DNA from 2 places in the Saccharomonospora cyanea NA-134 genome. Region 2 is predicted to be linked to the other one. Evidence: predicted binding sites of a transcription regulator. Region 2 holds the regulator's gene; the other holds the start of a gene.

Region 1 (15,834 bases), 1.9 Mb from region 2:
ACGTCGAGGCGGTGCGCGAGGCGCTGTTCGACGCGCTCACGCCGGAGCAGGCCCGACAGCTCGGCGCGATCAGCGCGGCGATCACCGACCGGTTGACGCCGGAATGCGCCCGCGCCGAAGTCGAGGCGGCCGGAGCCTCCCACAACACCGAGGAGTCTGCCGTCGGTAGTCGCCCGTGACACGCGGTGCAGGGGCACGGGACGCCGGCTTCGTGGCGGCTCGATAGGGTTTGCTTGCCGAGTTGATCCGCACTCGCCAGCAAGCACCCGTAGGATGAGATGCTCAACATCTTCGCGCGCGCGTCCGTGTCTCGCGTCACCGACCCGATCGGTGCCGCCCTGGTGCGCGTCGGGCTGACCCCGAACGCGATGACACTCATCGGCACCGCGGGCGCCATCGCAGGGGCCCTGGCCTTCTTCCCGACCGGGATGCTGCTCGCGGGCACCTTCGTGGTGTGGGGCTTCGTCATGCTCGATCTGCTCGACGGGGCGATGGCGAGGGCGAAGGGGAGCACGCCGTTCGGAGCGGTGCTCGACGCCACGTGTGACCGGTTGGTCGACGGCGCGGTGTTCGCGGCCGTCGCCTGGTGGGCGTTCGCCGTGGCCGACAACCCCCGGGTCGCCGCGGCGGCACTGCTGTGTCTCGTGCTCGCGCAGGTCATCTCCTACGTCAAGGCGAGGGCGGAGGCGTCCGGGTTCGGCGACGCGGCCAACGGGGGACTCGTCGAACGCGCCGAGCGCCTGATCATCGCGCTCGTCGGGACGGGACTGCAGGGACTGGGCCTGCCGTACGCCGTCGAGACGTCACAATGGCTGCTCGCGGTGCTCTCGGTGATCACCCTGGCCCAGCGCGTCGTGGCGGTGGCCACGGCGGCGAGGAAGGCTCCGCTGTGAGCAGGCGGCGACTCGTGGAATGGGGTTACGCCGCGGCGTGGCGTCTGGTGCCGAAACTGCCGGATTCGTTCGTCACCACGGCGTTCGCCGTGGGAGCCGACATCGCCGCGCGGCGCGACCGCGGCGGCGCCGCGCGACTTCGCCGCAACCTCGCGAGGGTGGTGCCACAGGCGGGCCCGGTGGAACTGGAGGACCTCACCAGGCGGGCCATGCGCTCGTACGCCCGGTACTGGCAGGAGGCGTTCTGCCTGCCCTCGATGGACCCCGAGGACGTGCGCGGGCGCATCGACGTCACGGGTGCCGAATACCTCGACGCCGCCCTGGAAGAGGGCAACGGAGCGGTGGTCGCGCTGCCCCACACGGGTAACTGGGACGTCGCGGGCGTGTGGCTGGTGGGACACTCCGGCAATTTCACCACGGTGGCGGAGCGGCTGCGGCCGGAGTCGCTGTACGAACGGTTCGTCGCCTACCGCGAGTCGCTCGGCTTCGAGGTCGTCCCCGCAGACGGGAGCGTGTCCTTCCGCCTGCTGCTGCGGCGACTCCGGGAGAACAAGGTGGTGTGCCTGGTGGGCGACCGCGACCTCACCGGCTCGGGCACACCCGTGACGTTCTTCGGCGAGAAGGCGACGTTCCCCGCAGGCCCGGCCCGGCTGGCACTGAGCACCGGAGCCGCGCTGCTGCCGGTGGGATGCTGGTTCACCGACGGCGGGTGGGCGGTGCGCATACACCCCCGGATCCGCGTCAGCACCCGCGAGGAGGTGTCCGCCGCGACGCAGGCACTCGCCGACGTCTTCGCGGGGGACATCGCGGCCCACCCCACGGACTGGCACATGCTCCAGCCGTTCTGGCTCGCCGACCGCGGCAGCGAGGACGAGGCGGGCGACACCGACGTCGGTGAGGCCGAGCCGGGGGAACGGAGCGTGTCATGAAGGTCGGCATCGTGTGCCCGTACTCCTTCGACGTGCCCGGAGGCGTTCAGGGACACGTCGTGGACCTCGCCAAGGCGCTGCGCTCGCTCGGGCACACCGTGTCGGTACTCGCTCCCGGCGACGACGAAAGCGCGCACCTCCCCGAGTTCGTGCAGCCCGCGGGTCGTTCGCTCGGCATCCCGTACAACGGCTCGGTGGCGCGGCTGCAGTTCGGCCCCGTCTCGTACGCACGGGTGCGGCGCTGGCTGCGCGACCACGACTTCGACGTGCTGCACCTGCACGAACCGACGGCGCCGAGCCTGTCGCTGCTGGCGCTGACCGTCGCGGAAGGACCCATCGTCGCGACGTTCCACACCTCCACCCCCCGCTCGCGCACGCTGGCGGCGTTCGAGCCGGTGCTGCGTCCGCTGCTGGAGAAGGTGACCGCCCGCATCGCCGTGTCGGCGCTGGCGCGTCGCGTGCAGGTGGAACACCTGGGCGGGGACGCGGTGGAGATCCCCAACGGGGTGGACGCCGCGTTCTTCTCGGGTGCCGAACCGCTGGAGGGCTATCCCCGTCAGGGCGGCACGATCGGGTTCGTCGGCCGGTACACCGAACCCCGCAAGGGCATGGGTGTGCTGCTCGACGCGCTGCGTGTGCTGGCGCCGGAGTCGCCGTCGCTGCGGTTGCTGGTCGTCGGGCGTGGAGAGGCCGAGACGCTGTACCGGCAGGCAGGCCCCGAACTCGCGTCACGACTGGACCTGCTCGGGCAGGTGGACGACGAGACCAAGGCGCGCGCACTACGCAGTGTGGACGTCTACTGCGCCCCGAACACGGGGGGAGAGAGCTTCGGGATGATCCTCACCGAGGCCATGGCGGCGGGCACCCCCGTGGTGGCCAGTGCGCTCGATTCGTTCCGCCGGGTGCTCGACGACGGAAACGCCGGCGTGCTGGTGCCCACCGGCGACGCCGAAGCCCTGGCGGGCGCGCTGCGGGGGCTGATCGCCGATCCGGCCCGCCGGGCCGCGCTGTCGGAGGCGGCCACCCGACGCGTCGCGCGCTACGACTGGGGCACCGTCGTGAAGCAGGTCGTGCGCGTGTACGAGACGGCGATCGCGGCCGACCCACGCAAGGTCGGCGCCGAGCCCGGCGTTCTGCGATGACCACGTGGTTGGTGGTGTTCGCGCTCGTCGTGGCGCTGGTGGTGGCGAACGCGTTGTGGCTGGTCGCCACCGCGAACCGGCTCGACCGGCTGCACGTCCGCATGGACGCGGGCTGGGCCGCCCTCGACGCCGCGCTCGCGCGCCGCGCCGTGGTGGCCAGGACGGTGGCGGCGAGTGTGCTGCGCGGTGAGGACGCCGAGGTGCTGAGGGCCGCGGCCGACCTGGCGGAGCTCGCGCCCCGGCCGGAGCGGGAGTCAGCGGAGAACGAACTGACGCGCCGGCTCGCCGAGGTCGACCGGCGGACGCTGCCCGCCGGGCTCGCCGACGAGTTGACCGACGCCGAGGAGCGCGTGGTCATCGCCCGCCGGGTCTACAACGACGCGGTGCGCGACACACTGGCGCTGCGGCGCCGCCGCCGGGTGCGGTACTTCCGGCTCGCCGGCACGGCCCGCCGCCCGGAGTACTTCGAGATCGCCGAACCCGACCCCGCGACGCCCCCGAAGACCTGAGCCGAAACCACCGTGTCCGCACTTCTCGCACGCGTGTTCGCGTCGCAGGCTGCGGACACGCGTGCACAACCTGCGGACACGCGTGCGCTGGTTCAGCTGGTTCAGGCTCGGGCCTTGGTGTGTTCGCGTGTCGGGAGCTTCTGCGGGGCGAACTCGTAGCGGACGTGGCGGCGGGTGAAGCTCGCCCGGCCGGAGGTGAGCGAGCGGAGGTCCACGGCGTAACGCACCAGCTCGGCCGACGGCACCTCGGCGCGGACGAGGCTGTGCCCGCCCTCGACCGACTCGGTGCCGAGCACCCGGCCCCGCCGGGACGACAGGTCGCCCAGCACGGCGCCGAGGTAGGCGTCGGGCAGCCGGACGACGACCTCGTCGAGCGGTTCCAGCGTCACAAGCCCCGCCCTGGCGGCCGCGTCCTTCACCGCGAGCGCCCCGGCGGTCTGGAACGCGGCGTCGGAGGAGTCCACGCTGTGGGCCTTGCCGTCGAACAGGGTGACGCGCACGTCCACGACGGGATCGTCGCTGCCGATGCCGTTGCGCAACTGTGCCCGCACCCCCTTCTCCACGCTGGGGATGAACTGGTGGGGGATGACGCCGCCGACGATGCGGTCGACGAACTCCACCCCCTCGCCTCGGGGGAGGGGCTCCACCGACACGTCGCACACCGCGTACTGTCCGTGCCCTCCGGACTGCTTGACGTGGCGTCCGTGCCCGTCGGCGGGCGCGGCGAACGTGGCGCGGCGGCTGGTCCGTACGGGTTCGGTGGTCACCTCCGCGCCACCGGCCCGGAGCATGGACAGCACGACGTCCGCGTGTGCCTCGCCCATGCACCACAACACCAGTTGGCGGGTCTCCGCATTGCGCTCCAGCCGTAGCGTCGGATCACCCGCGACGAGCCTCGACAGGTTGCGGGCGAGCACGTCCTCGTCGCTGCGGGACTGCGCGACGACGGCGACGGGCAGCAGCGGCTCGGGCATCTCCCAGGGCGCGATGAGCAGCGGGTCCTCGGGCTCGGACACGGTGTCACCGGTCTCGGCGGACGTGAGCTTCGTCAGTGCGCACACGTCGCCCGCCACACAGTGGGGCACCTCCCGCAGGGCGGCCCCGAACGGGGAGTACAGGTGCGCGACGCGTTCGTCGGTGTCGTGCTCGTCGTGCCCTCGGTCGACGAGGCCGTGTCCGCTGACGTGGACCGTCCGTTCAGGACGCAGCGTGCCCGAGAACACCCGGACGAGCGACACCCGGCCTACGTAGGAGTCGACGGAGGTGTGCACGATCTCGGCGGCGAGCGGCCCGCCGGGATCGGTGGAGAGCCGGGGATGCGGGATGCCCTCCGGCGTGGTGGCGATGGGCGGTGCGTGTTCCAGCGGGGAGGGGAACGCACGGGCGATACCGTCGAGGACCTCGGCCGTGCCCACACCCGTCTGCGCGCACGCGGGAATGACCGGGTGGAACGTGCCCTTGGTCACGGCTTTCTCGAGGTCGGCGATCAGGGTGTCCTCGGAGATCGACTCGCCGGCGAGGTAACGGTCCATGAGGGTCTCGTCCTCGCTCTCGGCGATGATGCCCTCGATGAGCGCGTCACGGGCGCCCGACAGGCGTTCGGCGTCCTCTCCTCCGACGTCACCGAGGCGCGGAGGATGGCCGTTCGAGTAGTCGTAGCGGCGTCGTGTGACCAGGCCGACCAGCGCCGGGCCGCCGTCCCCCGCCGGGAGGTACAGCGGGAGCACCCCGGCCCCGAACGCCTCCTGGCACGCCATGATCGTCGCGTCGACGTCGGCGCGGGCGTGGTCGAGGCGCGACACGACGACGGCGCGCGGCAGGCCGACGGCAGCGCACTCCTCCCACAGCGACACGGTCGCGGGGTCGACACCGTGGCCCGCGCTCACGACGAACAACGCGGCGTCGGCCGCGCGGAGCCCGGCGCGCACCTCTCCCACGAAGTCGGCGTAGCCCGGCGTGTCGATGAGATTGATCTTGACGTCGCCGTGGACGACGGGGGCGACGGCGAGGCCGACGGAACGCTGCTGGCGAACGGCGGCCTGGTCGTGGTCGCACACGGTGGTGCCCTCCACCACGGATCCCGCCCTGTTGAGGGTCTTCGCGGCGACGAGCAGAGCTTCGGTGAGGGTGGTCTTTCCGGAACCGGAGGGGCCGACGAGTGCGACGTTGCGTACCCTGCCGGGTTCGTCCACGGCGACCGCGGCCGCCGGGTCGCTGGTCCTGATGTTCTTCTCGGCCATCACGGCCTCCTGCGACGGTGGCGGGTGCTGTGCTTTCGAGCACACACCCGATCGGTGCGGGTGGCAAGGCGGGCGGACTCCGGAACACCGCAACGGCGAAGTGGTCCTCCGGAATCGACGCTCAATGGCCTCCTCCGCCGGTCCACATCCGCCCTACGGTGGTGCCGTCAGCTCGAGAAGAACGCGGTGAAAGGTACTGCTGTGTCGAACGCTTCGCCCAGCGACTCTGTCGAATCCCGGACCGGTACCGCGCGGGTCAAGCGCGGGATGGCGGAGATGCTCAAGGGTGGCGTGATCATGGATGTCGTCACGCCCGAACAGGCCAGGATCGCCGAGGACGCCGGCGCGGTCGCCGTCATGGCGCTGGAGCGGGTTCCCGCCGACATCCGAGCCCAGGGCGGTGTGGCCCGCATGAGCGATCCCGACCTGATCGACGGCATCGTCTCCGCGGTGTCCATCCCGGTGATGGCGAAGGCGCGCATCGGCCACTTCGTCGAGGCGCAGGTGCTGCAGTCGCTCGGCGTGGACTACATCGACGAGTCCGAGGTGCTCACCCCCGCCGACTACGCCAACCACATCGACAAGTGGGCGTTCACGGTGCCGTTCGTGTGCGGCGCGACCAACCTGGGCGAGGCGCTGCGCCGCATCAACGAGGGCGCCGCGATGATCCGGTCCAAGGGCGAGGCCGGGACCGGGGACGTGTCCAACGCGACCACCCACATGCGCCGCATCCGCTCGGAGATCCGCACGCTGTCGGCCCTGCCCGAGGACGAGCTGTACGTGGCGGCGAAGGAGATGCAGGCCCCCTACGAACTGGTGAGGGAGGTCGCCGAGACGGGCTCGCTGCCCGTGGTGCTCTTCACGGCCGGTGGTATCGCCACGCCCGCCGACGCCGCGATGATGATGCAGCTCGGCGCCGAGGGCGTCTTCGTCGGCTCGGGCATCTTCAAGTCGGGCGACCCGGCCCGGCGGGCCGAGGCCATCGTGAAGGCCACCACCTTCCACGACGACCCGGACGTCGTCGCGAAGGTCTCGCGGGGGCTCGGCGAGGCGATGGTGGGCATCAACGTCGACGACGTGCCCGCGCCCCACCGGCTCGCCGAACGCGGGTGGTGACGCGCTCCGAGCCTGCCTCGGCCGCCGAGTGAGGGCGACCGCTCAGCTCTGTTCGGAGACGAGCACGGCCATCGTCTGCGCCTCAAGAGCCTTGAACACGTGCGGCAGGTCGCCGGGGTAGGCGACGTAGTCGCCCGGTTTCAGCTCCACCGGGTCGTCGAGGAGTCCCACGAGGGCTCGGCCGCTGCACAGCACGATGTGTTCCACGATGCCGGGCATGTGCGGGTCCGACTCCCTCGGCCGGTCGGGCTCGGCCTGGATGAGGTAGACGTCACGACGGGTGTGTGGTGGGGCGGGGGACAGCAGGGTGGCGACGTAGTCCGCGCGCTCGGCGGAGAACCGAGGTCCCTCGCCCGCTCGCACCACCTGCACCCGAGGCCGGACCGGTTCGACGAGCTGGGTGAACGAGATGTCGAGGGCGGTGCTGAGCGCCCAGATCGTCTCGACGCTCGGGTTTCCGGTCCCGGACTCCAGTTGGGACAAGGTCGATTTCGCGATGCCCGCCCTGCGGGCGAGCTCGGTGAGCGACAGCCCGGCCCGCTGCCGCTCGCGCTGTAGCGAGGCGGCGATGGCCGCGAGGGGCGCGCCGGTGGCACCGGATGTTCCGTTGTCCCTGGTCTGCGTCATGTTGTTCGCTCCACAGTCCGCTTGTTCGCCTTGACGAACGCGAGTCCTTGTGTTCAGCATAGGAGTCGTGCGTTCGATATGGCGAACCCTGGACCGCGACCTCGCGCGTGACATCGCGCTGGTCTGCCTCGCCGACGCCCTCGTCGGCATCTCCTTCGGGGCCATCACCGTGGGCTCGGGCCTGCCGTTGTGGCTGCCCATGCTGCTGTCGGTGGTGGTCTTCGCCGGTGCTGCCCAGTTCATGTTCGTGGGGCTGGTCGCCTCCGGCGGCAACCCGGTCGCGGCCGTCGTCGCCGCCCTGCTCCTCAACGCGCGCCACGTGCCGTTCGGTTTCGCGGTCGCCGACCTCCTCGGCCGACGGTGGGCGAGCCGCCTGCTCGGCACCCATCTGATGATCGACGAGACGGTCGCGTTCGCGCTGGCCCAGCGTGAGCGCGAGCGCCGCAGGGCTGCCTACTGGGGCTGCGGTCTCGGTCTGTTCGTCGCCTGGAACCTCGGTGTGGTCGTCGGTGCCGTCGTCGGCACGGCGGTCGGCGACACCGCCGCGCTCGGCCTCGACGCCGCGTTCCCGGCGGTGCTGCTCGCGCTGGTGCTGCCCGCGTTGCGCGACGCGGACACCCGCAGGGCCGTGCTGGTGGGCGTCGCCGTCGCGCTGGCGACAGCCCCGTTCGTCCCGGCCGGGTTGCCCGTGCTCCTCGGGTTGGTGGGCGTCGTCGCGGTCCTGCGCCGTGGCGCCACCGAAACCACGGACGAGCAGGAACAGGCCCTGGCCGATCGAAGGGGAGGGGAGGGGACGGCAGGATGACCGCCACCACGCTCATCGCGTCCACCGTCGTGCTCGGTGCGGGCACGTTCGCGTTCCGTGCCGTCGGCCCCGCTCTGAAGGCCCGCGTGCGGCTGTCGCCGAGGGTCGAGAAGTTGTTCGCCGTGTCGGCGGTCGTGCTCCTGGCCTCCCTGGTCGCGACGTCGTCCCTGCTGGAGGGGGCGGAGTTCGCGGGCTGGGCTCGCCCCGCGGGTGTCGCCGTGGGTGGTGTGCTCGCGTGGAAGAAGGCGCCGTTCGTGGTCGTCGTGCTCGCCGCCGGGGCGACGGCGGCGGGACTGCGGCTGCTCGGCGTGCCCTGAGCTCTGTTCCTCTGGCGCTCCCACTAGGCTTGACCAGCAATGATCGCGGGAAAGGTGACGCACGTGCCGCAGCGACCCCTCGTCGGTGTCCTCGCCCTGCAGGGTGACGTGCGGGAGCACGCCGCCATGCTGGAGCGTGCCGGTGCCCGGGTCCTGCCGGTGCGTCGGGTCTCCGAACTGGCCGAGGTCGACGGCCTCGTGCTGCCCGGCGGCGAGTCCACCACGATGTCGCGGCTCCTCGGCTCCTTCGGGCTGCTCGAACCGTTGCGGCAGCGGATCCGGGACGGGCTGCCGGTCTTCGGCTCCTGCGCCGGGATGGTGCTGCTGGCTCGGCAGGTGCTCGACGGCAGGCCCGACCAGCACCAGCTCGGCGCGCTCGACGTCGTCGTCCGGCGCAACGCGTTCGGCAGGCAGGTCGACTCGTTCGAGGCCGAGCTGGAGTTCGAAGGCATCGAGGGCGGCTTCCACGCCGTGTTCATCCGGGCTCCCTGGGTGGAGAAGGCGGGATCCGAGGTCGAGGTGCTCGCCACGGTGGGTGACGACACAACCCCCGGCGCGGCTGCCGATAGGATCGTGGCCGTCCGGCAGGGGAGAGTCCTCGCCACCGCGTTCCATCCCGAGCTGACCGGCGACGAGCGGATTCACCGTCTGTTCGTTCGTACCGTGTCCGAGGTCGCATAGACGCGAAAGAGAGTTGGAGGAGAGATGAGCGGCCACTCCAAGTGGGCCACCACCAAGCACAAGAAGGCCGCCCTCGACGCCAAGCGTGGCAAGCTGTTCGCGAAACTCATCAAGAACATCGAGGTCGCCGCGCGTACCGGCGGGGGCGACCCCGAAGGCAATCCCACCCTGTACGACGCCATCCAGAAGGCGAAGAAGAACTCCGTTCCGCAGGACAACATCGAGCGGGCGCGCAAGCGCGGTGCCGGTGAGGAGGCCGGTGGGGCGGACTGGCAGAACATCACGTACGAGGGCTACGCACCCGGTGGGGTCGCGGTGCTCATCGAGTGCCTGACCGACAACAAGAACCGGGCGGCCTCCGAGGTGCGCACCGCGCTGACCCGCAACGGCGGCTCGCTCGCCGACCCGGGCTCGGTGGCGTACCTGTTCAACCGCAAGGGCGTCGTCATCATGCCGAAGAACGGCCTGTCCGAGGACGACGTGCTCATGGCCGTGCTCGACGCGGGCGCGGAGGAGGTCAACGACCTCGGCGAGAACTACGAGATCATCTCCGAGGCCGGCGACCTGGTGGCCGTGCGGACGGCGTTGCAGGACGCGGGCTACGACTACGAGTCGGCCGACATGAACTTCCTTCCGTCGGTCAACGTCCCGCTGGACGCCGAGAACGCGCGCAAGGTGTTCCGCCTGATCGACGCGTTGGAGGACTGCGACGACGTGCAGAACGTCTACTCCAACTTCGACGTCAGCGACGAGGTGCTCGCCGAGGTCGGCTGAGCGGGGTGCGCTCCGGGAGAGGGCCTGCGCGGCGAGCCTGTGGTGTGCGCGCCCGCTGATACGGCACAATGTCGGCCGTGACTGCGGAGACCGCCTTCCACAACGGCCACGAACTCGATTCCGACCAGCAACTGCGGGAGTGGATCGTCGCGCAGGCCGAGCAACGCGGTAACGCGGTGGTCGCGGTCCCCGCCGACGAGCAGGGCGCGGGGTATGCGTTCACCGTGTGCGCGTGGGCCATGCACGGCATCCCGGAGGCGGTCGTCGTGGGTCTGCCCCAGGAGATGGCGACGGTGTTGCTCGACGCCTATGTGGACCGTGCGGCCACCGGTGAGCGGTTCGAGTTCGGGGGGCTCTACGACGACTTCTTCGACGGCGTGCCCGTGACGTTCGAGAAGGTGGCGCCGGGACATTACCCGGAGTTCTTCGGCAGCGCGTTCCTCGTCTATCCCGAGGGGGACTTCCCCGCGGTGCAGATCATCGTGCCGACGCCGGACGGTTTCTGGCCGTGGGACGAGGGCGCGCCCGAGGGATTCGCCCAGTGGCAGCCCGTGCTGACGGTCAGCGGAGAGCCCGAGAGCTGGACGCCCGGCGTCGACGGCCCCTGATCCGGCTCACACGCGTGTGTCCGCAGTCCGCGTACGCTGGTTCGCGGTTCTCGTACGCGTGTCCGCACGCACATCGCCGTGACAGCGTGTTCGACGTGGTGTGGTGACGCGACGCGGTAGCCTTCGACTCGAACTGGTGTTCGTGGAAAGGACTGGCCTCGTGCGCGTGCTGGGTGTGGACCCCGGGCTGACCCGGTGCGGGCTCGGGGTCGTCGACGGCGGTTCCGGACGGTCCGTGTCGTGCGTGGCGGTGGACGTCGTTCGCACGCCCGTCGACGCTGAACTCCCGCGACGGCTGCTGCAGGTCAGCGAGGCGGTGGACGACTGGCTCGACACCCACCGTCCGGACGTGGTGGCCGTCGAACGGGTCTTCAGCCAGCACAACGTCCGCACCGTGATGGGCACCGCGCAGGTCAGCGGCGTGGTGGCCCTCTGTGCCGCGCGCCGCGGCCTCCCGGTGTCCTTCCACACGCCCAGCGAGGTGAAGGCCGCTGTCACCGGCTCCGGCCGTGCCGACAAGGCCCAGGTGACCACGATGGTGACTCGCCTGCTGCGGTTGAAGAAGGCGCCCAGCCCGGCCGACGCCGCCGACGCTCTCGCACTCGCGATCTGTCACCTGTGGAGGGAGCCGATACGGGCGCGGCTCGCGGAGGCCGAGGCGAGAGCGGCCGAGTTGGCCCGCACCCACAAGGCCCGCCTGGCTGCGGCGGCAGCCAGGCGGCGTGACGACACGACAGGGACAGGACTGACATCATGATCTCCTCGGTACGCGGTGAGGTGCTGTCGGTGGGGCTCGATCACGCGGTGATCGAGGTCGGCGGTGTCGGTCTCGCCGTCCAGGCGACTCCCGGCACGCTCGCGACACTGCGCAGGGGCAGCCAGGCGCAGCTCCACACGGCGCTGGTGGTGCGGGAGGACTCGCTGACGCTGTTCGGGTTCGCCGACGCGGACTCGCGGGAGCTGTTCGGACTGCTCCAGACGGTGTCGGGAATCGGACCCCGCCTCGCGCTCGCGGCACTGGCTGTGCTGGAACCCGAGAAGCTGCGGATCGCCCTGTCGGAGGGCAACATCACGATGCTCACCCAGGTACCCGGCATCGGCCGCAAGGGCGCCGAGCGGCTGATCATCGAGCTGCGCGACAAGGTGGCCGCTCTCGCGTCGGACGACGGCGGGCCCGGCCCGGCGGAGGCCGGGAGCGGCGCGGTGCGGGCCGACGTGGTCGACGCGCTGGTGGGCCTCGGTTTCTCTGCGAAGCAGGCGGAACAGGCCGTGGACAAGGTGGCGGGCGACGTGCCTGACGACACGTCGCGGATGCTGCGGGCGGCTCTCGCCGTCCTCGGCAGGAAGAAGTGAGGCGGCGGGCGTGCACGACGACATGACCGAGCCACCCGGGGAGGCCGGGCCGGTTCCGGACGAGACACCGCTGTCCGCGGCGGCCCAGACGGGCGAGCGGGAGGTGGAGACGGCGCTGCGTCCGCGCAGGCTGACGGAGTTCGTGGGTCAGCCGCGTGTGCGGGAGCAGCTCGAACTGGTGCTGGAGAGCGCGCGCAAGCGCGGCGTGGCGCCGGACCACGTCCTGCTGTCGGGACCTCCCGGCCTCGGCAAGACGAGCCTCGCCATGATCATCGCTTCCGAACTGAACGCCGCCATCCGCATCACCTCCGGGCCGGCGCTCGAGAAGGCCGGCGACCTCGCCGCGATGCTGTCCAACCTCGTCGAGGGCGACGTGCTCTTCATCGACGAGATCCACCGCATCGCCCGGCCCGCCGAGGAGATGTTGTACCTCGCGATGGAGGACTTCCGCGTCGACGTCGTGGTGGGCAAGGGACCTGGGGCCACGAGCATCCCGCTGGAGATCCCGCCGTTCACGCTGGTCGGCGCGACGACCCGGTCGGGAGCGCTCACCGGCCCGCTGCGTGACCGGTTCGGTTTCACGGGACAGATGGAGTTCTACAGCCCCGCCGAGTTGGAGCAGGTGCTCCGGCGGTCGGCGTCGATCCTCGGCATCGACATCGACGCCGAGGGGCGAGCCGAGATCGCCCGGCGCTCGCGTGGCACACCCCGCATCGCGAACCGGCTGCTGCGCAGGGTGCGCGACTACGCTGAGGTGCGTGCCGACGGGGCGGCCACGCTGCCTGTCGTGCGCGCCGCGCTGGAGGTGTACGACGTGGACGAACTCGGTCTCGACCGGCTCGACCGGGAGGTGCTCGGCGCGCTCGTGCGCTCGTTCAACGGTGGCCCCGTCGGCGTGTCCACGCTCGCGGTGGCCGTGGGCGAGGAACCCACCACGGTCGAAGAGGTGTGTGAGCCGTATCTCGTGCGTGCGGGTATGCTCGCGCGGACGCCACGGGGCCGGGTCGCCACCGGGCTGGCGTGGGAGCACCTCGGGTTGCGGCCTCCCGACGACGCGGGAGGGCTTGACGCCACGTCGCCGTCCCTGTTCGACTGAGGGACGCCGAGGTGTGCGCCACCGGTGCTCGATTTCTCGACAGCGCCTGGCACACTCGAAAACAGCACATCCGGACACAACTCGGACGTCACGCTCCACCACAGGCGGCGTCTGCGAATGGAGAACCATGGACGGCCTTATCCTGCCGCTGCTGTTGATGCTCGTCGTCGCGTTGCCGCTCATCCTGAGCACGCGCAAGCAGAAGAAGCTCATGGCCGAGCAGCAGGAGATGCAGAACAGCCTGACCGCGGGTGACCGCGTGATGACCACGTCGGGTCTGTACGCGACCGTCGCCGACGCGAGCGACGACACCACCATCGACCTGGAGATCGCCGAGGGCGTGGTGACGACCTGGCTGCGTCAGGCCGTGCGCGAGCGCATCGTGCCGACCACCGACATCGACACCTCCGACCCCTCCCACGCCTCCGAGGACGCGGAGGAGACCGTCACGGCTTCCGCTGTCGAGGCCGAGGACCTGAAGGGCGAGGCAGGCAAGGTCGACGCCGAGAAGGTCGACGAGGGCGCGCCGGTCGCCTCCTCCGCCGAGCACGGCAAGAAGTAGCGACCGCTTCGTCACCGCACCGCGACACCGGCAGCGCCGTCGACGGACTCGCCGGTGCGGGTGGTCTGTTGCGCATGCCCAGCGCCGAGTAAGGTCTCGGTGCTGGGCGCGTTCGCTACCTCGCGGTGAGTGACCCGCCTGCCGACTCGTCAAGCCGTCGAACAGTTCGAGGAGAGCGACCGACCGTGGCACCTCCCGCCGGGCAGATCCGCCCGGGACGCTACTTCGCGTTTTTCGTCGTGATCGTCGCCGCGCTGTATTCGCTGGTGTTCTTCACCGGCGACGGCAGCCCGACGCCCAAGCTCGGAATCGACCTCAAGGGCGGCACGCGGGTCACCCTGACGGCGAGGACGCCGGACGGTTCCGAGCCGTCACGCGAGCAGCTCCAGCAAGCCCGTCAGATCATCGAGAACCGCGTCAACGGCATCGGTGTCAGCGGCGCGGAGGTCGTGCTCGACGGCAGCAACGTCGTCATCACGGTCCCCGGTGACCAGGGCGAGCAGGCGAAGACGCTGGGACAGACCGCGAAGCTCGGTTTCCGGCAGGTCGTCGCGGCGGTCCCCGCGGGCCAGCCGGGCACCCCGCCGGGCACACAGCAGCCCGGTTCCGGCGCGGACGCGGGGGACACCGGCCAGGGCGAGGACTCCCAGGGCCAGGACACCGAAGGCGCGACCGGTGACACGGAATCCGGCGACCAGGCGGACTCCAGCGGTACCGACGGTGACGACTCCTCCGGCAACCAGGGCGGCGGCAGCAGCCCGCTCGGCTCCGCCCCCGCCCAGCAGCCCGACGGCGACGACAACGGCGGCCAGGGCGACGATGCTGACGGCGGTGACGGTGGCGACGGTCAGACCCTCCAGGAGGAGGCCGCCGAGCAGATCCAGCAGGCCAAGCAGTGGCGGCAGGACCCCGCACTCGTGCCCGCCGACCCCACCGACCAGGCCGCGATGCAGCAGGCGCAGCAGTTGCAGCAGCAGGCGCTGGCGCGACTGACCTGCGACCCGAACGAACTCGACCCGCTGGCCGGTAACGACGACCCGAAACTGCCGCTGGTGGCGTGCGACCGGGAAGGCACCGAGAAGTACGTCCTGTCGCCGGTGTTCCTGGAGGGCACGGCCATCGCCGACGCCTCGTCCGTCTACAACACCCAGGAAGGCGGCTGGGTCGTCAACCTGTCGTTCACGCCGCAGGGCGCGGACACGTGGGCGGACTTCACCGCGCAGAACATCGGGCAGCGTGCGGCCTTCGTGCTCGACACCGAGGTGGTGTCCGCGCCGACGATCAACCAGGCCATCGCGGGCGGTGACACCCAGATCACCGGCCAGTTCACGCAGGCCGAGGCGAAGGACCTGGCCGACGTTCTGAAGTACGGTTCACTGCCGCTGTCGTTCGAGTCGTCCGACGCGACCACGGTGTCGGCCACGCTGGGTCTCGCGACTCTGGAGGCCGGGCTGATCGCGGGCGCGGTCGGTCTCGCCCTCGTGTTCGTGTACTGCCTGTTCTACTACCGGATTCTCGGCGTGCTGACGATCCTGTCGCTCGCACTGTCCGGTCTGATCGTCTACGCCGTACTGGTCCTGCTCGGACGCTGGATCGGCTACACCCTCGACATCGCGGGCGTGGTCGGGTTCATCGTCGCCGTGGGTGTCACCGCGGACTCGTTCGTCGTCTACTTCGAACGCTTGAAGGACGAGATGCGAGAGGGCCGCACCTTCCGCTCGGCCGTGCCACGCGGCTGGGAGAAGGCGCGGCGCACGATTCTCGCATCGGACGCCATCATGTTCCTGGCCGCGGGTGTGCTGTACGTGCTCGCGGTGGGAGAGGTGAAGGGCTTCGCCTTCACCCTCGGCGTCTCCACGGTGCTCGACCTCATCGTGGTGTTCCTGGTGACGCACCCGCTGGTGGCGATGGTGTCCCGATCGAAGAAGCTCTCGAGTCCCAAGCTCTCCGGTCTCGGTGCGGTGCAACGCATCGGCGAAGGCCGTCGAGCCGCGGTCCGCACTGCCGTGAAGGAGGCGTGACGTGGCGAAGTCAGACCCGACCACCACGAACGCAACAACCGACGCACCCGCGAAGGAATCGGTCTTCCAGCGCCTCTACACCGGTACCGGCGCGTTCGACATCGTCGGCCACCGCAAGCGGTGGTTCGTCTTCTTCGGTGCGCTCATCCTCGCCTGCATCG
Region 2 (15,834 bases):
TGCGCTCCCTCGGCACCTTCCCGATCTCGTCCCAGCTCTCCTGGATACGCCGGAACTGGGCCTTGGCGGCGTCCAGGTTGGCCGAAGGGTCGAGCTTCTCGGCCTCTGCCAGCAGTTCCTCCTTGCGTGCCGCGTTCTCCGCGAACTCCGCGTCGCGTTCCGAGAACGCCGCGGCCCGGCGGGAGAAGAACGCGTCCTGCGCAGCCCGGAACCGCTGCCACAGGGCGTCGTCGGCGTCCTTGGGCGCCCGGCCCGCGGCCTTCCACTCGGCCATGAGCTCCTTGTAGCGCCCCGCGGTCGGGCCCCAGTCGGTGGAGTCGGAAAGGCTTTCGGCCTCCTCGATCAGCTCTTCCTTGCGACGCTTCGCGGCGGCGCGCTGCTTGTCGAGTTCGGCGAAGTGGGAGCCCCGGCGCCTGCTGAACGACTCCCGGGCCTTGGAGAACCGCTTCCACAGCTCGTCGTCCGTCTTGCGGTCGACGCCCTTGATCGTCTTCCACTCCTCGAGGATGGCCTTGAGCCGGTCGCCCGCGGCCTTCCACTGGGTCGACGACGTGGCGATCTCCTCCGCCTCCTCCACGAGAGCCTGCTTGCGTGCCACCGCCTCGGCCCTCGCCTGCTCCCGTTCCCGGCGGCTGCGCTCGAGCGCCTTCTCCGCGTGTTCGACGACGTGGTCGAGCCGCGCGCGGAGAGCGTCGAGGTCGCCGACGACGGCCGCCTCGGCGAGACCGTCCCGCAGGTGCACGGCGCTGGACAGTGCCTGCTTCGGGTCGCCTGCCCCCGAGGCCAGCCTCGTCTCCAGCAGTTCCACCTCGGTCCGCAGGTCGTCGAACTTGCGGGCGTAGTGCATCAGCCCCTCGTCGGCCGAGCCGGCCTGCCACACGCCCACGGCACGTTCACCGTCGGCCGTGCGTACGTAGACGGTGCCATCGTCGGCGACACGTCCCCAGCGCGACGGGTGCGTCTCGGCGACCGGCACAGCGGGCGCCTGCGTGCCTCCGGAGGACTGGGGCACCTGGTGTGGCGTGGGGACGTCCGACGGCACCTCCGGGGTTTCGGGGGCGTTGCCGACGCCGCCGACGCCGGGGACGTCACTGCCGCGTGGGGTGTTCTGCTCGGCCATGGCCGGCTCCTTCTCGCTGTCCGGCCCGCGTGACTCGCGGGCGCCCCGCGGTGTGCGGGGCCGGGTGCTGCGTGTACGGGTCTGTAGGCCGCATTCAAACAGGTAATACCGCTGATGGGTACTCCATGCCTCGATAGATACCTCCCGGGACGCTGCCGGTAACCTCGGGACGCGTGATCTCGTGTGCCGTCGTGGTGCCCTCGCCGCCGCTGCTCGTGCCCGATCTCGTGCCCGGTCTGGTCGAGCGCAGCGCCGCCGTGCGGGACGCGACGGTGGCCGCCGCGCGGGCGCTGGCGCAGGTCAGCCGACGTTGGGTGGCCGTGGGCGTGGCGTCCGGGCGGCAGACCGTGGACGTCGACGCGTGCGGCAGCTTCCGTGGTTTCGGCGTGGACGTCCCGGTCTCGCTTTCCGGCTCCGGTCCCGCCACCGCACCGAGCCGGCTTCCCCTGCCCGCCCTGCTGGCGGGGTGGCTTCGGGAGCAGGCCGGTGCCGAGTCGGTGCGGGTGGAGCTGGTGGCCGAGGACACGGACGTCGCGGAGTGCGTGGCTCTCGGTGAGCGATTCGGTGGGGCGGACGAGGGTGGTCTGCTCGTACTCGGCGACGGGTCCACGCGCCACGACACGGCACCGCCCGGCTGGCCCGACGCCAGGGCGGAGGGGTTCGACACGGTGGTGCGCACGGCGCTGGCCGAGGCCGACTGCGAGGCACTGTTGTCGCTCGACCCGGCACTCGCGACCGAACTCCAGGCGGAGGGCCGGGCGGCATGGCAGGTCCTCGCGGGGTTCGCCCGGTCGTCCGGCGGCTGGCGCGGGGAACTGGTGTACTCGCAGGCTCCGTTCGGTGTGGCCTATCACGTCGCGAAGTGGATCCGGCGATGATCACCCCCGTCGCCGTCGTCGGGCCCACCGCCACCGGCAAGACCGCGCTCGGGGTCGAACTCGCGCTCGCACTGGGCGGTGAGGTCGTCAACGCCGACGCCATGCAGCTGTACCGCGGCATGGACATCGGTACGGCGAAGGCCACTCGACAGGAGCGCAAGGGTGTGCCCCACCACCTGCTCGACGTCCTCGACGTGACCGAGACCGCGTCGGTGGCCGCGTACCAGAAGCAGGCGCGCGCCACCATCGAGTCACTGCTCGCGGCGGGCCGGGTTCCGGTGATCGTCGGTGGGTCGGGCCTGTACGTCCAGGCGATCGTGGACGACCTGAGGTTCCCCGGAACGGATCCGGCCGTGCGGCGGAACCTGGAGGAGCAGGCGCGGGAGGAGGGGACGGCCGCGCTGCACCGCAGGCTCGCGATGCTCGACCCGAAGGCCGCCGTGACGATCCTGCCCAGCGACACGCGACGCGTCGTGCGCGCGCTGGAGGTCATCGCCCTCACCGGAGAGCCGTTCTCTGCGAACCTGCCCACCCCGGGGCCGCCGAGGTACGGGACCGTCCTGATCGGAATCGACCGGGAAGCGGACGAGCTCGACGAACGCGTGGAACTCCGGGTGGAGCACATGTTCGCCGCCGGGCTCGTGGACGAGGTGCGGCGGCTCGAACAGCGCGGGCTGCGGCGGGGGAGAACAGCGTCACGGGCCCTCGGGTACCGCCAGGTGCTCGACGCGCTCGCGGGCGACGGTGACCTCGACGCCGCCGCGCGGGACACGATCGTGGCCACGCGGCGGTTCGTGCGCAGGCAGCGGTCGTGGTTCCGGCGTGACGACCGCATCACCTGGCTGGACGGCGGGGCGGCGAACCTGGTCGACGCCGTGCTGGCCCACCTCGGCCAGTAGCCTTGGGGCATGGCTGGCATCGAGTTCCTCAAGGGACACGGCACACAGAACGACTTCGTGCTCCTGCCCGACCCCGACGCGTCGCTGGAGCTGACCCCGCAGCGGGTCGCGGCGTTGTGCGACCGGCAGCAGGGGCTCGGTGCCGACGGGGTGCTCAGGGTCGTGCGCTCGGCCGCGCTCGGCGTCGAGTCGAAGGGCGAGTGGTTCATGGACTACCGCAACGCCGACGGGTCCCTGGCCGAGATGTGCGGCAACGGCACCCGCGTGTTCGCTCGCTACCTCGTCGAGGCGGGGCTGGAGGCGGGGCCGGAGTTCGCCGTGGGCACCAGGGCGGGCGACCGGCCGGTGCGGGTGCGCAGCGACGCCTCCGGGGACCTCTCGGTGACCGTGCACATGGGACCGGCCACGGTGACGGGCACCTCGGTGGCCGTCGTGGACGGGAGGCAGGTCTCCGGGGTCGCCGTGGACGTGGGCAACCCGCACCTCGTGTCCGTGATCGACGACGACGTGAGCACGCTGGATCTGAGCCGGGCTCCGCGGTACGACACCGAGGTGTTCCCCGACGGGGTCAACCTGGAGTTCGTCAACGTCCTCGGCCCCGACGCGTTGCGGATGCGGGTTCACGAACGTGGTGTGGGGGAGACGCGGGCGTGCGGCACCGGCACGGTCGCGGCGGTCGCGGCGGCGCTGCACCTGCGCGGCGACGACACCGGAGAATCCACAGTGGATGTTCCCGGGGGCCGGGTGTCCGTGACCGTGGGCAAGGAGACCTCGACACTCACCGGGCCCGCGGTGTTCGTCGCGAAGGGCGAGCTCGACCCCGCGTGGTGGGACGCTCTCGGTTAGTTCCCGGGACGAGGTGCCGTGACGTGTCCTTCGCGCCTCGCAGTGGCAACAGCAGCGCCCACAGCGCGGAGCAGGCGAGCCCCGCCGAGGTCAGCCACACGGTGGTGCGGACTCCCAAAGTCTCGCCCAGCACGCCACCGAGCAGCCCGCCGATCGGCAGGACGCCCCACACGACGAACCGCACGCTCGCGTTCATCCGGCCCAGCAGGTGGTCGGGACACAGGGTCTGGCGGTAGCTGACCTGGGCCACGTTGTAGACGATGACCCCGTAGCCGACGGCCACGAACCCGACACCGGCCAGTGTCACGCGCCAGCCCGGTTCGGACAGCGGCACGAGCAGTTGCGCGGGCCAGGTCAGCAGCGGCACGAGCCAGACGGCGCGGACGAGTCCGATCCGGCGCAGGCACCAGCCCGCTGTGACCGCGCCGAGCACCCCGCCGAAGCCGTGGCAGGCGAGCGCCCACCCCACCTCACCCGGGGACAGCCGGAGGTCGCGGGTGAGGAACAGGACTTCCACGGCGGTGAACGCCCCACCCATCAGGTTGCCCGACGCGGTGCAGAGTGTGATCGCGCGCAGGGCCGGGCTCCCGAAGACGAACCGCAGACCCTCGGCCACCTGTGCCCGCAGTCGTACGGGGCCGTCGCGCTCCGGTGACGGTTCCTCGGCGCGGATCCGCCGGAGCAGCCACGCGGACGCCAGGTAGCTCCCACCGACGGTGACCAGCGCGTTCGCGGCGCCTGCGAGGTGGGTCAGCGTCCCCGCGAGCCCGGGGCCCGCCACGTTCGCGACCGACTGGCTGGCCTGCAGCTTCGCGTTGCCCTCGATGAGTTTCTCCCGCCCCACCAGGGAGGGCAGGTACGACTGGTAGGCGACGTCGAAGAACACCGTGGCGACGCCGACGAGTGTGGCCACGGCGACGAGGTGGGCCAGGGTGAGGACGCCGAGCCACCAGGCGACGGGGACCGTCAGCAGCAGGAGCCCCCGAAGGAGATCGGCCCACACCATGACGGGTCTTCGTCGCACTCGGTCGACCCACACGCCGGCGGGAAGGCCCAGCACGAGAAAGGCGGCGTTCTCGGCCGCCGTCAGCACACCCATCTCGAGTGGTGTGGCGGCGAGCGTCGTCACGGCGAGCACGGGCAGCACCGTGCGGCTCACGAAGGTTCCGAACTGGCTGGCGGTCTCGCCTGCCCAGAGCAGCCGGAAGTCACGGTGCCACCACAGCGTGTCCCCAGTCATGGCCGCCAGTGTCGCCCCAGTGATTGGAAACTGTCAATCAGTGTGGCGGCATATCGTGAGCCCGTGGTGACGAAGCGACGGAAGGCGACGGAGGCCGAGGTGCGGGCCCTCGCCTCGGGAGTACGCCTACGGATCATCCGGCTGACTCATGCGACAGCCCTGACCAACAAGGAGCTGGCACAGCGGCTCGGACGTGATCCGGCCACCACGTTGCACCACGTCCGCAAACTCGTGGACGCCGGATTCCTCAGACCGGAGCCGGCGAGGCGCGGCACCCGCGGCGCGAAGGAGATCCCGTACCGCTCGACGGGGCTGTCCTGGCGGCTCGACACCGGCCACGAACCCGATGTCGACGAAGCCCTGCTCGAGGCGTTCCTCGCGGAGGTCGCCGAGGCGGGAGTCCGCAACGTGGAGCAGTGGCGGCTGGTCGCCCAGGTGCCCTCGGAGCGGCGCGAGGAGTTCCGCCGTCGCCTGCAGGACCTGCTGGAGGAGTTCGCCGACGAACCGATCGACGCCGACGCCGACCGCACCGCCGTGTACGTGGCGTTGTATCCGGGCAGCTGACAGGTGAGCGCGGTCCTCTCTCCGGGCGCGCGTGTCGGACGTGAGCGCAGCGGGCAGGGCCGAGGGCAGCGCCCAGGTCGTGGCGGGCAGCTCGGGGACATCGGGCTCCGCGTGGCCGGCACCCCTGGGCGGTCGTCGGTCGTGCGGGCGTCGGAGCCGTCGGGTGGCGAGGGCGCCGATCAGACTGGCGGGCTGGCTCGGTTCGGTACCCGGACGGTGCTGGGAGTCAGCGGTGCTTGTCGTCGTCGACGGGGAAGTCGCTCTGCTGCACCGAGCCCGTGGAACTGGCCTTCTCCCGCCGGTCCGACACCGCCGCACGTCCGGGTTGGGCGGGCTGGTCGCCGTAGGAGGCGTTCTCGTTCTCCACCGGCGCGGTGCGCCCGGCCTCCTGTTCGGCGAGGTGCTCGACGTACTCCTGTTGAGGGTCGCGTCGCTTGTCGTCCATGCCCGGTAACTACCCGGACGGGTGCGGCGGTCAACCCGGCCTCCTCGCCGCGATGGAATACGTCCGCTGCTCGTCTGGTTGATTCCTGTGACAGCTCTCACCGATGAGCCGACCGGGCGGCTCGGCCGTGACCACTTCGTGAACCCGCTCGAAGTGAGATCTCTCCGGCGGCATCCGAGAGACGGAGCTGTCCCGGCGCTCGGCCTCGGACACGACCGCGCCGCCGTGTCCGTGACGCTGTATCCGAGCAGCTAATTGGCTCGTTCTTTCCCACGGACCGTGGGACGATAGGGAGACGATGACAGAACTGACACACAACGTCGTTCCCGACGACCAGCTCGCCGACGTCGAGCTGTCGCAGGGGGAACTGGAACTCTCCGACCGCGCGTCCCTGCGCAGGGTCGCGGGGCTGTCCACCGAACTCGCCGACATCACCGAGGTCGAATACCGGCAGCTGCGGCTGGAACGGGTCGTGCTCGTCGGCGTGTGGACCGAGGGAACGGCGGAACAGTCCGAGGAATCCCTCGCCGAACTCGCGCGCCTGGCCGAGACAGCGGGCTCCGAGGTGCTCGAAGGGGTCGTCCAGCGTCGCTCGCGGCCGGACCCCGCCACCTACATCGGGTCGGGCAAGGTGAGGGAACTCGCCGACATCGTCGTCTCGACCGGTGCCGACACGGTGATCTGCGACGGTGAGCTCTCACCCGGCCAGTTGCGGCAGCTCGAGGAGAAGCTGCGGGTGAAGGTCATCGACCGCACGGCGCTGATCCTCGACATCTTCGCCCAGCACGCACGTTCGCGTGAAGGCAAGGCGCAGGTCGAACTCGCGCAGTTGCAGTACCTCATCCCGCGACTGCGCGGTTGGGGTCAGTCGCTGTCGCGGCAGGCCGGTGGTCGTGCCGGTGGTGCCAACGGTGGTGTGGGTCTGCGTGGTCCCGGTGAGACGAAGCTGGAAACCGACCGCAGGCGCATCAACAAGCGCATCGCGAAGCTGCGCAAGGACATCGCCGCGATGGACACCATCCGGGCCACCAAGCGGGGACGCCGGGTGGCCAACGAGGTGCCCAGCGTCGCACTCGTCGGCTACACCAACGCGGGCAAGTCCAGCCTGCTCAACGCCATCACGGGTGCGGGCGTGCTCGTGGAGGACGCGCTGTTCGCCACGCTCGACCCCACCACGCGGCGGGCCGTGACGCACGACGGGCTCGAGTACACGCTCACCGACACCGTCGGATTCGTGCGGCACCTGCCCCACCAGTTGGTGGACGCGTTCCGTTCGACGCTCGACGAGGCGGCGGACGCCGACCTGCTGCTGCACGTGGTCGACGGTGCGGCACCCGCACCCGAGGACCAGGTCACCGCGGTGCGCGAGGTCCTCGGCGAGATCGCCGAGAAGCGGTCGGAGCCGCTGCCTCCGGAGCTGGTGGTCGTCAACAAGGCCGACGTCGCCGACGAGGTGACCCTCGCGCGGCTGCGTAACCTGCTGCCCGACGCCGTGATCGTCTCGGCACACAGCGAGCAGGGACTCGACACGTTGGTGTCCGAGATCGCCGCGCGCCTGCCCCGGCCGGAGACGTTCGTGGAGGTCCTCGTGCCCTACACGCACGGTGAGCTCGTCGCGCGAGCACACGCGGACGGCGAGGTGCTGGCCGAGGAGCACAGGCCCGAGGGAACGCTGCTGAAGGCGAAGGTGTATCCGGAGCTCGCGGCTGCTCTTTCGGACTACGTCACGAACGGCTCACGCGTGTGACGCTAACGTAGCGGAGTGAGACGACTCGGCCTGGTCGTGGTGACGGCGGCACTCGTGACAGTGACACTGTCCGCAGGCACGCCCGTCGGACAGGTCGAGGACGTCCCGGTGGCCGCGCCCGAGGTGGTGTGCTCGGTCGACGATCCTCGGCTCGAGGAGCTGTCCGGGCTCGCCGCCGACACCGACCACGTGTACGCCGTGAGTGACGGCGGCACACAGGTCGAGGTCGCCGTTCTGGACGACGCCTGCCGGGTGCGAGAGGTGCTGACGGCTCCGACGGATCCGTACGACGTCGAGGACCTCGCACTCGGCCCCGGCGGGACCCTGTGGCTCGGCGACACCGGGGACAACCGTGGCCGACGCGAGACGGCGGCCGTGCACGCCCTGTCGCGGGACGGCACCTCCGTGCTGTATCGCCTCACGTATCCGGACGGTCCCCAGGACGCCGAGGCGCTCGTGGTGGACCACGCGGGCACGCCGTACATCATCACGAAGAACGTCGTCGGTTCCGCCCGCGTCTACCGTCCGGCCGAGCCGCTCGTCAGTCCTGGGCCGACCCCGCTCGAAGAGGTCGGTACGGTGTCGTTGCGGCCGACCGGGACGCAGGGAGGTCCGCTCGGGGCCGTGGGCACCGTGCTCGTCACGGGAGCCGCGCTGTCGGCGGACGGTAGCGTGGTAGCCCTGCGCACGTACACGGACGCCTACCTCTACCCGGTGGTCGACGGGGACGTCGCGGCGGCGTTCACCCGTGACCCGGTACGCGTTCCCCTGCCCGGCGAAGCACAGGGTGAGGCCATCGCCTTCACCCCCGACGGCACGCTTCTGTCCGCCAGCGAGGGCCGTGGCGAGCCGCTGCGAGCCGTTCGGGACGCCGTTTCGCTGGTGGGCGCCCAACCTGACGGCAGGGCCGAACCGAAGGATCGCGCGGCGAGTGCACCGGAGGAGCCGGTCGACCGGGAATCCGGTCTCGGCCTGGCTCCTGCCCTCGCCGTCGCCGCGGTCCTCGCCGCTGTGCTCGTGGCCTGGGGCAGCCGCCGCCGTCGGTAGGGCGGCGCGTGCCTGACCGAACCGAGGGAAGGGTTGGAAACGGCGCACGGAACACCCGCCCGTCTTTCCTCGGTGAGGAGTACGCCGGTGTTCACGCCGTTATCGCCGGACTCCCCTTCACAGTCGCCGTAGGACCGCGACGACCTTTCCGAGAATCGTGGCGTCGTCACCGGAAATCGGTTCGTACGCCTCGTTGTGCGGCATCAGCCAGACGTGCCCGTCGTCCTTGCGCTTGAACGTTTTCACCGTGGCCTCACCATCGATCATCGCTGCCACGATGTCGCCGTTCTCGGCGGTGGGCTGTTGCCGCACCACGACCCAGTCGCCGTCGGTGATGGCCGCGCCGATCATCGAGTCGCCGGTGACGCTGAGCAGGAAGACCTCACCCTCGCCGACGATGTCCTTCGGCAGCGGGAAGACGTCCTCGATCGCTTCCTCGGCGAGTACCGGCCCGCCCGCGGCGATACGGCCCACCAGCGGGACGAGAGCGGGCTCGCGGACCGGGTCCTCGGTCTGTGAGCCCGACGACGCGGCCGACCGCTCGCGGCCGATCGTCAGCATTCCCACCGCGCGCGGGCGATTGGCGTCGCGCCGTAGGTAACCCTTGCGCTGGAGCGCCTTCAATTGGTGGGAAACAGATGAGGTGGACGTGAGTCCGACAGCCTCCCCGATTTCCCGGACACTCGGCGGGTATCCGTACTTGTCCACCCAGGTCCTGATCACCTCGAGGACTTTCCGTTGGCGCGGTGTCAGGCTTTCGTCCGGGTTCTCGACCGTGCGCGGAAGGTCGGGGACCTCGCCGCCGCTCACGTCGTTGCCCGTTGTCTTGCGTGCCACCGCGATTTGCCTCCCAGTCGTAAGCCCGACCTGATGTGGGGCTTTTCGTACATCCGGTTGCGACGCTAGTCCGCTTCGTCGGGGATTTCAAACGTTTGTTCGAGCAACACGCCTTGGGTGCTCGATCTTCGCGCGTCTTGGTGGTACATGTTCGCACGGGTGTTCGAGGCGGTATGCGCTCGCCCGCGTGGTGGGTCCACGGCGCGGGGTGGACGGTCGAGCGGAAGAGGTGGCCGGCATGGTCGTGGTGACGAAGCGCTCAGATGTGGTCCGGGTGGCTCCGGCCCGCCCGCCGGCCGCGGGCGGTGGACGCTGCGCGCGTCGCCCTCCGACGCGGTCTCCGGTTGCTCCGGGGTTGCGGCGTGGTGGGGGCATGCGCGGTGATCCCACGAGGAGGGGACGGCGTTGCGGTGGTGCCCACTGGCCGTGGCTCGCGGTGGTGGCGCTCGTGGTGGCGGCGGCGGTCGTGGGCCTCGGACTCGTCGCCACGGACCCGGCGGTCGTGGGGCCCGGCCCCGGCGCGGCCGTTCCGAGCGCACCGTAGGCTGTCCGGGCCGCGTTCGAGCGGCCGCGGGGTGGCTCGCCGGGCGCGTGTCGGGGCGCGGCATCCTAGGTCGGATCTCACTCCGGTGAGGGAGGGGGTCGCGGTTGCGGTGGACCGGGCCGCGTCTTATGGTCGACCCCTACATCTAGTAGTTACATCGCTGTAATTGGTCCACAAGTTGGGGTAGGATCGGTTCTACGTTCACTGTCGGTGGTGTCCGGTCGTGGCGTGGACGACACTCACGCGCGGTACGCCGTGGAGTGCGTTGTCGGTGGCGTTCCTGCTGTGCAGGGGATGTTTCGGGAGGTGTTCGACTGTGCGGTGTCCGTTCTGTCGGCACGCGGACTCCCGGGTCGTCGATTCCCGTGAGGTGGACGAGGGCCAGGCGATCCGACGGCGTCGGTCGTGCTCGGCCTGCGGCCGCCGGTTCACCACGTCGGAGACGATGGTGCTCGCCGTCGTCAAGCGGTCGGGAGTGACCGAGCAGTTCAGCCGGGACAAGGTGGTTCGGGGAGTGCGGCGGGCCTGTCAGGGCCGTCCTGTCGACGACGACGCTCTGAAACAGCTCGCTCAGAAGGTCGAGGACTCGATCAGGGCGGCTGGGGTCGCGGAGATTCCGAGCCACGAGGTGGGTCTCGCCATTCTGGGCCCACTCAGGGAACTCGACACCGTCGCGTACCTGAGGTTCGCGAGCGTCTACCGGTCCTTCTCGTCGATCGAGGACTTCGAAGCCGAGATCAAGAACCTGCGTGAGGCGATCGCCGAGTCCTCGGCCCAGCAGGACCACAGCGAGTGAGGACGCGGACGACGGGTCACGTCGCCGCCAGTTTCTAACGCGGGAGTGGGAGTCATGACAGAAACCGTGGGGGTCGGCGCGGAATCCTCGCCGAAGCCGAGCAAGAAGCGCGGCGGCTCGGGCTCGCGCAAGGGGCTGCGCATCCAACGCGTCTACACCACCGAGGGCGTGCACCCCTACGACGAGGTGCGGTGGGAGCGGCGCGACGTCGTCATGACCAACTGGCGTGACGGCACGGTGAACTTCGAGCAGCGCGGTGTGGAGTTCCCGGAGTTCTGGTCGGTCAACGCGACGAACATCGTCACCAGCAAGTACTTCCGCGGCGCGGTGGGCAGCCCCGAGCGCGAGAACAGCCTCAAGCAGCTCATCGACCGTGTCGTCAAGACCTACGTCAAGGCGGGCCTGGAGCACGGCTACTTCGCCGGTGCCGCCGACGCCGAGGTCTTCGAGCACGAGCTGACCTGGATGCTGCTCCACCAGGTGTTCAGCTTCAACTCGCCGGTGTGGTTCAACGTCGGTACGAGCTCGAAGCAGCAGGTCAGTGCGTGCTTCATCCTGTCGGTCGACGACAACATGGACTCGATCCTCAACTGGTACCGGGAAGAGGGTCTGATCTTCAAGGGCGGTTCGGGCGCGGGCCTGAACCTCTCCCGCATCCGCTCCTCGCGGGAGCTGCTGTCGTCCGGTGGCACGGCGTCGGGCCCGGTGTCGTTCATGCGCGGCGCGGACGCCTCCGCGGGCACCATCAAGTCGGGCGGCGCGACCCGTCGGGCGGCCAAGATGGTCGTGCTCGACGTGGACCACCCCGACGTCGAGGAGTTCATCGAGACCAAGGCGAAGGAAGAGCACAAGATCCGCGTGCTCCGTGATGCCGGTTTCGACATGGACCTCGGCGGCGCGGACATCTCGTCGGTGCAGTACCAGAACGCCAACAACTCGGTGCGCGTGTCCGACGAGTTCATGCAGGCTGTGGAGACCGGTGGCGCGTTCGGTCTCCGGTCACGGACCACCGGTGAGGTTCTCGAGCAGGTCGACGCCAAGGGCCTGTTCCGCAAGATGGCGCAGGCGGCCTGGGAGTGCGCCGACCCGGGGCTGCAGTACGACGACACCATCAACGACTGGCACACGTGCCCCGAGTCGGGACGTATCACCGCCTCGAACCCGTGCTCCGAGTACATGCACCTGGACAACTCCAGCTGCAACCTCGCCTCACTGAACCTGCTCAAGTTCCTGCGCGAGGACGGCACGTTCGACGCGGAGTTGTTCGTCAAGGCCGTCGAGCTGGTCATCACGGCGATGGACATCTCGATCTGCTTCGCCGACTTCCCCACCGAGCCGATCGCGGAGACCACGCGCAAGTTCCGCCAGCTCGGCATCGGGTACGCGAACCTCGGCGCGCTGCTGATGGCGACGGGCCACGCGTACGACTCCGAGGGTGGGCGCGCGCTCGCCGCGTCGATCACCTCGCTGATGACGGCGGTGTCGTACCGGCGGTCCGCGGAGCTCGCCGGTGTGGTGGGTCCGTACGAGGGTTACGCCCGTAACGCCGAACCGCACCAGCGCGTGATGCGCAAGCACGCGGCGGCCAACGAACTCGTCCGCACCTACCACCACAACGACGCGGCGGTGCGTGCGCTGGCGACGCGGGAGTGGGAGCGGGGCATCGAGATCGGTATGAACAGCGGCTGGCGCAACGCGCAGGCCAGCGTGCTCGCCCCCACCGGCACCATCGGCTTCATGATGGACTGCGACACCACCGGTATCGAGCCGGACTTCTCGCTGGTGAAGTTCAAGAAGCTGGTCGGCGGCGGGTCCATGCAGATCGTGAACAACGCAGTGCCGCGTGCCCTGCGCTCGCTGGGCTACCAGGAGGAGCAGGTCGAGGCGATCGTCGACTACATCGCCGAGCACGGCCACGTGGTCGACGCGCCGGGGCTGCGCCCGGAGCACTACGAGGTGTTCGACTGCGCCGTCGGTGAGCGTTCGATCGCGCCGATGGGTCACGTGCGGATGATGGCGGCCGTGCAGCCGTTCCTGTCCGGCGCGATCTCCAAGACGGTCAACATGCCCGAGTCGGCGACCGTGGAGGACGTCGAGGAGATCTACTTCCAGGGTTGGAAGCTCGGGCTGAAGGCGCTGGCGATCTACCGCGACAACTGCAAGGTGGGCCAGCCGCTGTCGACGGCCAAGAAGGACAAGGCCGAGCCGGAGGGCAAGGCCGAGGAGAACAAGGTCGTCGAGTACCGGCCGGTGCGCAAGCGCCTGCCGAAGAAGCGCCCGAGCCAGACGGTGTCCTTCACCGTGGGTGGGGCCGAGGGCTACCTGACGGCCGGTTCGTACCCGGACGACGGGCTCGGTGAGATCTTCGTCAAGCTCGGCAAGCAGGGTTCCACCCTGGCCGGTGTCATGGACGCGTTCTCCATGTCGATCTCCGTGGGGCTCCAGTACGGCATCCCGCTCGAGTTCTACGTCCAGAAGTTCCAGAACCTGCGCTTCGAGCCGGCGGGCATGACCGACGACCCGGACGTGCGGATGGCCACGAGCGTGCTGGACTACCTGTTCCGCAGGCTCGCGCTCGACTACCTGCCGTACGAGAAGCGTGCGCAGCTCGGCATCTTCACCGCCGACGAGCGGTCGGCACAGGTCGAGGCCGAGTACGGCGGCGGCAGCGCTGAGCCGGAGAACGTGGACCTGGACGCCCTGCGCAGCAGCGTCGAGGCCGGTGGTGAGCAGTCGAGTGCCGACGCTCCCGCGAAGGCGGGCGACCGTCCGGCCAGGGAGGCACAGACCACCACCGAACTGGTCGAGTTGCAGCTCGGCAAGGCGGCTGACGCGCCCCTGTGCATGACGTGCGGCACGAAGATGCGTCCCGCCGGATCGTGCTACGCGTGTGAGGGCTGCGGCGCCACCTCCGGCTGCAGCTGACGGATTCCGCGGACGGGGGAGTCGGCCCGGTGGGTCGGCTCCCCCGTCGTGTTCCGGCCGCGTGGGGAGCGGTGACGGCTCGGAAGATCGGCCGGAGGATCACCGGGTTACCCACAGTCGCCAGTGACGCCACAGGCACTGCGCTACCGTAGTTATGTACTGGACAATACAAAACTTCGGAGGACGCGGTGCCTCGTGCCGTCTACATCCTGTCGCTGGGGATCTTCACCATGGTCACCAGCGAGTTCGCCGTCGCGGGACTGCTGTCGCCCGTGGCCGCCGGACTGGGCGTGTCCGTTCCCCAGGCCGGGTACCTCATCACCGCCTTCGCCGCCGCGATGGCACTCGGAGGGCCCGTGCTGACCATGGTTCTGAGCCGGCGGGCGCCGAAACCCGCGCTCCTGGCCCTGTTCGCCACGTTCGGGATCGGCAACGTCCTCGCCGCCGTCGCCCCGAACTACGCGGTGATGTTCGTGGCACGGGTGATCACCGGCATGGCCGCCCAGGCGTTCTTCGGGCTCGCCGTCTCGCTCGCGGCACAACTCACGCGCCCGGAGGTCCGTGGTCGAGCCGTCGCGGTCGTCATGAACGGGCTCATGCTCGGCACGTTGCTGGGACTGCCGATGTCCACGGTGGTCGGTGAGAACTTCGGCTGGCGGGCCGCGTTCTGGGCGGTCACGGGACTCGCGGCCCTCGCAGCCGTCGTCACGGTGGCGGGTTTTCCCGGACTCGCTCCGTCCGAAGCGGACCGACTCGGCTCCCAGTTCGGTGTCTTCCGCTCCCGCAGGCTGTTCCTGGCGCTGTGCACCAGCACCCTCGTCATCGGCGCGACCTTCGCCGCCTTCAGCTACTTCGAGCCGATCCTCACGAAGGTCAGCGGAGTCGACAGCTCCACCGTGCCGATCCTGCTCGTCGGCTACGGCGCGGCCACCGTGCTCGGCAACACCGTCGTCGGGCGCCTCGCCGATCGCTACCACGCGGTGGTGCTGCTCTGCGGCCTCGCGCTGAACGCCACGTTCCTCACGGCCTTCGCGGCCTTCGCAGGAAACACCCTCCCCGCGGTGGCGGCGATGATGGGGATCGGCCTGGTCGGCGTCACGATGAACCCGGCGATGGTGGTGCGCGTGCACCGTGAGGGCAACGCGAGCCCCTTGGTGAACACCGTGCACGGATCGTTCATCACGCTCGGAGTGATGATCGGGTCGTTCGTGGGCGGACTCGCGATCGACGCGCTCGGGCTGAGGGGCCCGCTGTGGCTGGGTGCGGTCCTCGCGGTGATCGGCATCGGCACCGTGGTGCCCGAACTCGTTCGGCGCCGTGGTGCCGAGCCGGCTCCCGAGCCGCTCGCGGCGGCACCGTCGTCGGCGCTGTGCCACAGTGAGAGCTGAACCCGCCCGCACACACGGGAGTACCGATGAGCACGGTGGCCGTCACAGGAGGAACCGGCACGCTCGGTCGCAAGGTCGTGTCCGCGCTGGAGAGGGCAGGCCATGACGTCGTCGTCACAAGCCGGTCGACGTCGTCGGTGCGCGACGGCGTCGAGACGGTGCGGGTCGACTACCGTTCGTCCGCCGGTCTCGCCGCCGCGTTCGACGGCGCCGACGCGGTCGTGCACTGTGCGACCGACTTCACCGGCTTCCGCGGCGGAGAGGTCGCGCTGGGCAGGCAGGTGCTCACCGCGGCCCGTCGCGCCGGATGCGAGCATCTGGTCTACGTCTCCATCGTCGGCGTCGATCGCATCCCGCTGCCGTACTACCGGAGCAAACACGCCACCGAGCGTCTTGTCGAGGACAGCGGCGTCCCGTGGACGATCCTGCGGGCGACACAGTTCCACGAGCTGGCCATCCGGCTGCTGTCCGGGTTGACGCGTCCGCCGCTCGTGCTCGTTCCCGATCTCCGGCTGCAACCCGTCGCGGCCACCGAGGTCGGCGCGCGGCTGGCCGCAC

The links. Region 2 encodes LexA, which represses DNA repair genes until DNA is damaged. Its sites were predicted from a motif close to CGAACACGTGTTCG; they were not measured.
Region 1: ruvC (crossover junction endodeoxyribonuclease RuvC) is a predicted target of LexA. The motif match lies at 10,771-10,784, and genes of this name have one in related genera.

Annotation. Positions count from the first base shown of each region.
Region 1 covers NZ_CM001440.1:1,896,038-1,911,871, forward strand. The annotation lists gene SACCYDRAFT_RS09065 (MarR family winged helix-turn-helix transcriptional regulator) at 1-179, shown strand, start outside; gene pgsA (phosphatidylinositol phosphate synthase) at 279-893, shown strand; gene SACCYDRAFT_RS09075 (phosphatidylinositol mannoside acyltransferase) at 890-1,822, shown strand; gene SACCYDRAFT_RS09080 (glycosyltransferase family 4 protein) at 1,819-2,964, shown strand; gene SACCYDRAFT_RS09085 (LemA family protein) at 2,961-3,473, shown strand; gene SACCYDRAFT_RS09090 (elongation factor G-like protein EF-G2) at 3,575-5,713, opposite strand; gene pdxS (pyridoxal 5'-phosphate synthase lyase subunit PdxS) at 5,915-6,829, shown strand; gene SACCYDRAFT_RS09100 (helix-turn-helix domain-containing protein) at 6,872-7,456, opposite strand; gene SACCYDRAFT_RS09105 (AzlC family ABC transporter permease) at 7,524-8,261, shown strand; gene SACCYDRAFT_RS09110 (AzlD domain-containing protein) at 8,258-8,578, shown strand; gene pdxT (pyridoxal 5'-phosphate synthase glutaminase subunit PdxT) at 8,618-9,259, shown strand; gene SACCYDRAFT_RS09120 (YebC/PmpR family DNA-binding transcriptional regulator) at 9,284-10,033, shown strand; gene SACCYDRAFT_RS09125 (DUF4262 domain-containing protein) at 10,102-10,641, shown strand; gene ruvC (crossover junction endodeoxyribonuclease RuvC) at 10,802-11,398, shown strand; gene ruvA (Holliday junction branch migration protein RuvA) at 11,395-11,994, shown strand; gene ruvB (Holliday junction branch migration DNA helicase RuvB) at 12,017-13,090, shown strand; gene yajC (preprotein translocase subunit YajC) at 13,218-13,652, shown strand; gene secD (protein translocase subunit SecD) at 13,838-15,673, shown strand; gene secF (protein translocase subunit SecF) at 15,675-15,834, shown strand, end outside.
Region 2 covers NZ_CM001440.1:3,827,293-3,843,126, reverse strand. The annotation lists gene SACCYDRAFT_RS17790 (DUF349 domain-containing protein) at 1-1,120, opposite strand, end outside; gene SACCYDRAFT_RS17785 (class III extradiol ring-cleavage dioxygenase family protein) at 1,294-1,998, shown strand; gene miaA (tRNA (adenosine(37)-N6)-dimethylallyltransferase MiaA) at 1,995-2,897, shown strand; gene dapF (diaminopimelate epimerase) at 2,907-3,743, shown strand; gene SACCYDRAFT_RS17770 (MFS transporter) at 3,676-4,983, opposite strand; gene SACCYDRAFT_RS17765 (ArsR/SmtB family transcription factor) at 5,047-5,547, shown strand; gene SACCYDRAFT_RS17760 (hypothetical protein) at 5,774-5,992, opposite strand; gene hflX (GTPase HflX) at 6,291-7,739, shown strand; gene SACCYDRAFT_RS17750 (hypothetical protein) at 7,755-8,786, shown strand; gene lexA (transcriptional repressor LexA) at 8,904-9,623, opposite strand; gene SACCYDRAFT_RS26425 (hypothetical protein) at 9,997-10,167, shown strand; gene nrdR (transcriptional regulator NrdR) at 10,484-10,963, shown strand; gene SACCYDRAFT_RS17730 (vitamin B12-dependent ribonucleotide reductase) at 11,018-13,888, shown strand; gene SACCYDRAFT_RS17725 (MFS transporter) at 14,077-15,276, shown strand; gene SACCYDRAFT_RS17720 (SDR family oxidoreductase) at 15,303-15,834, shown strand, end outside.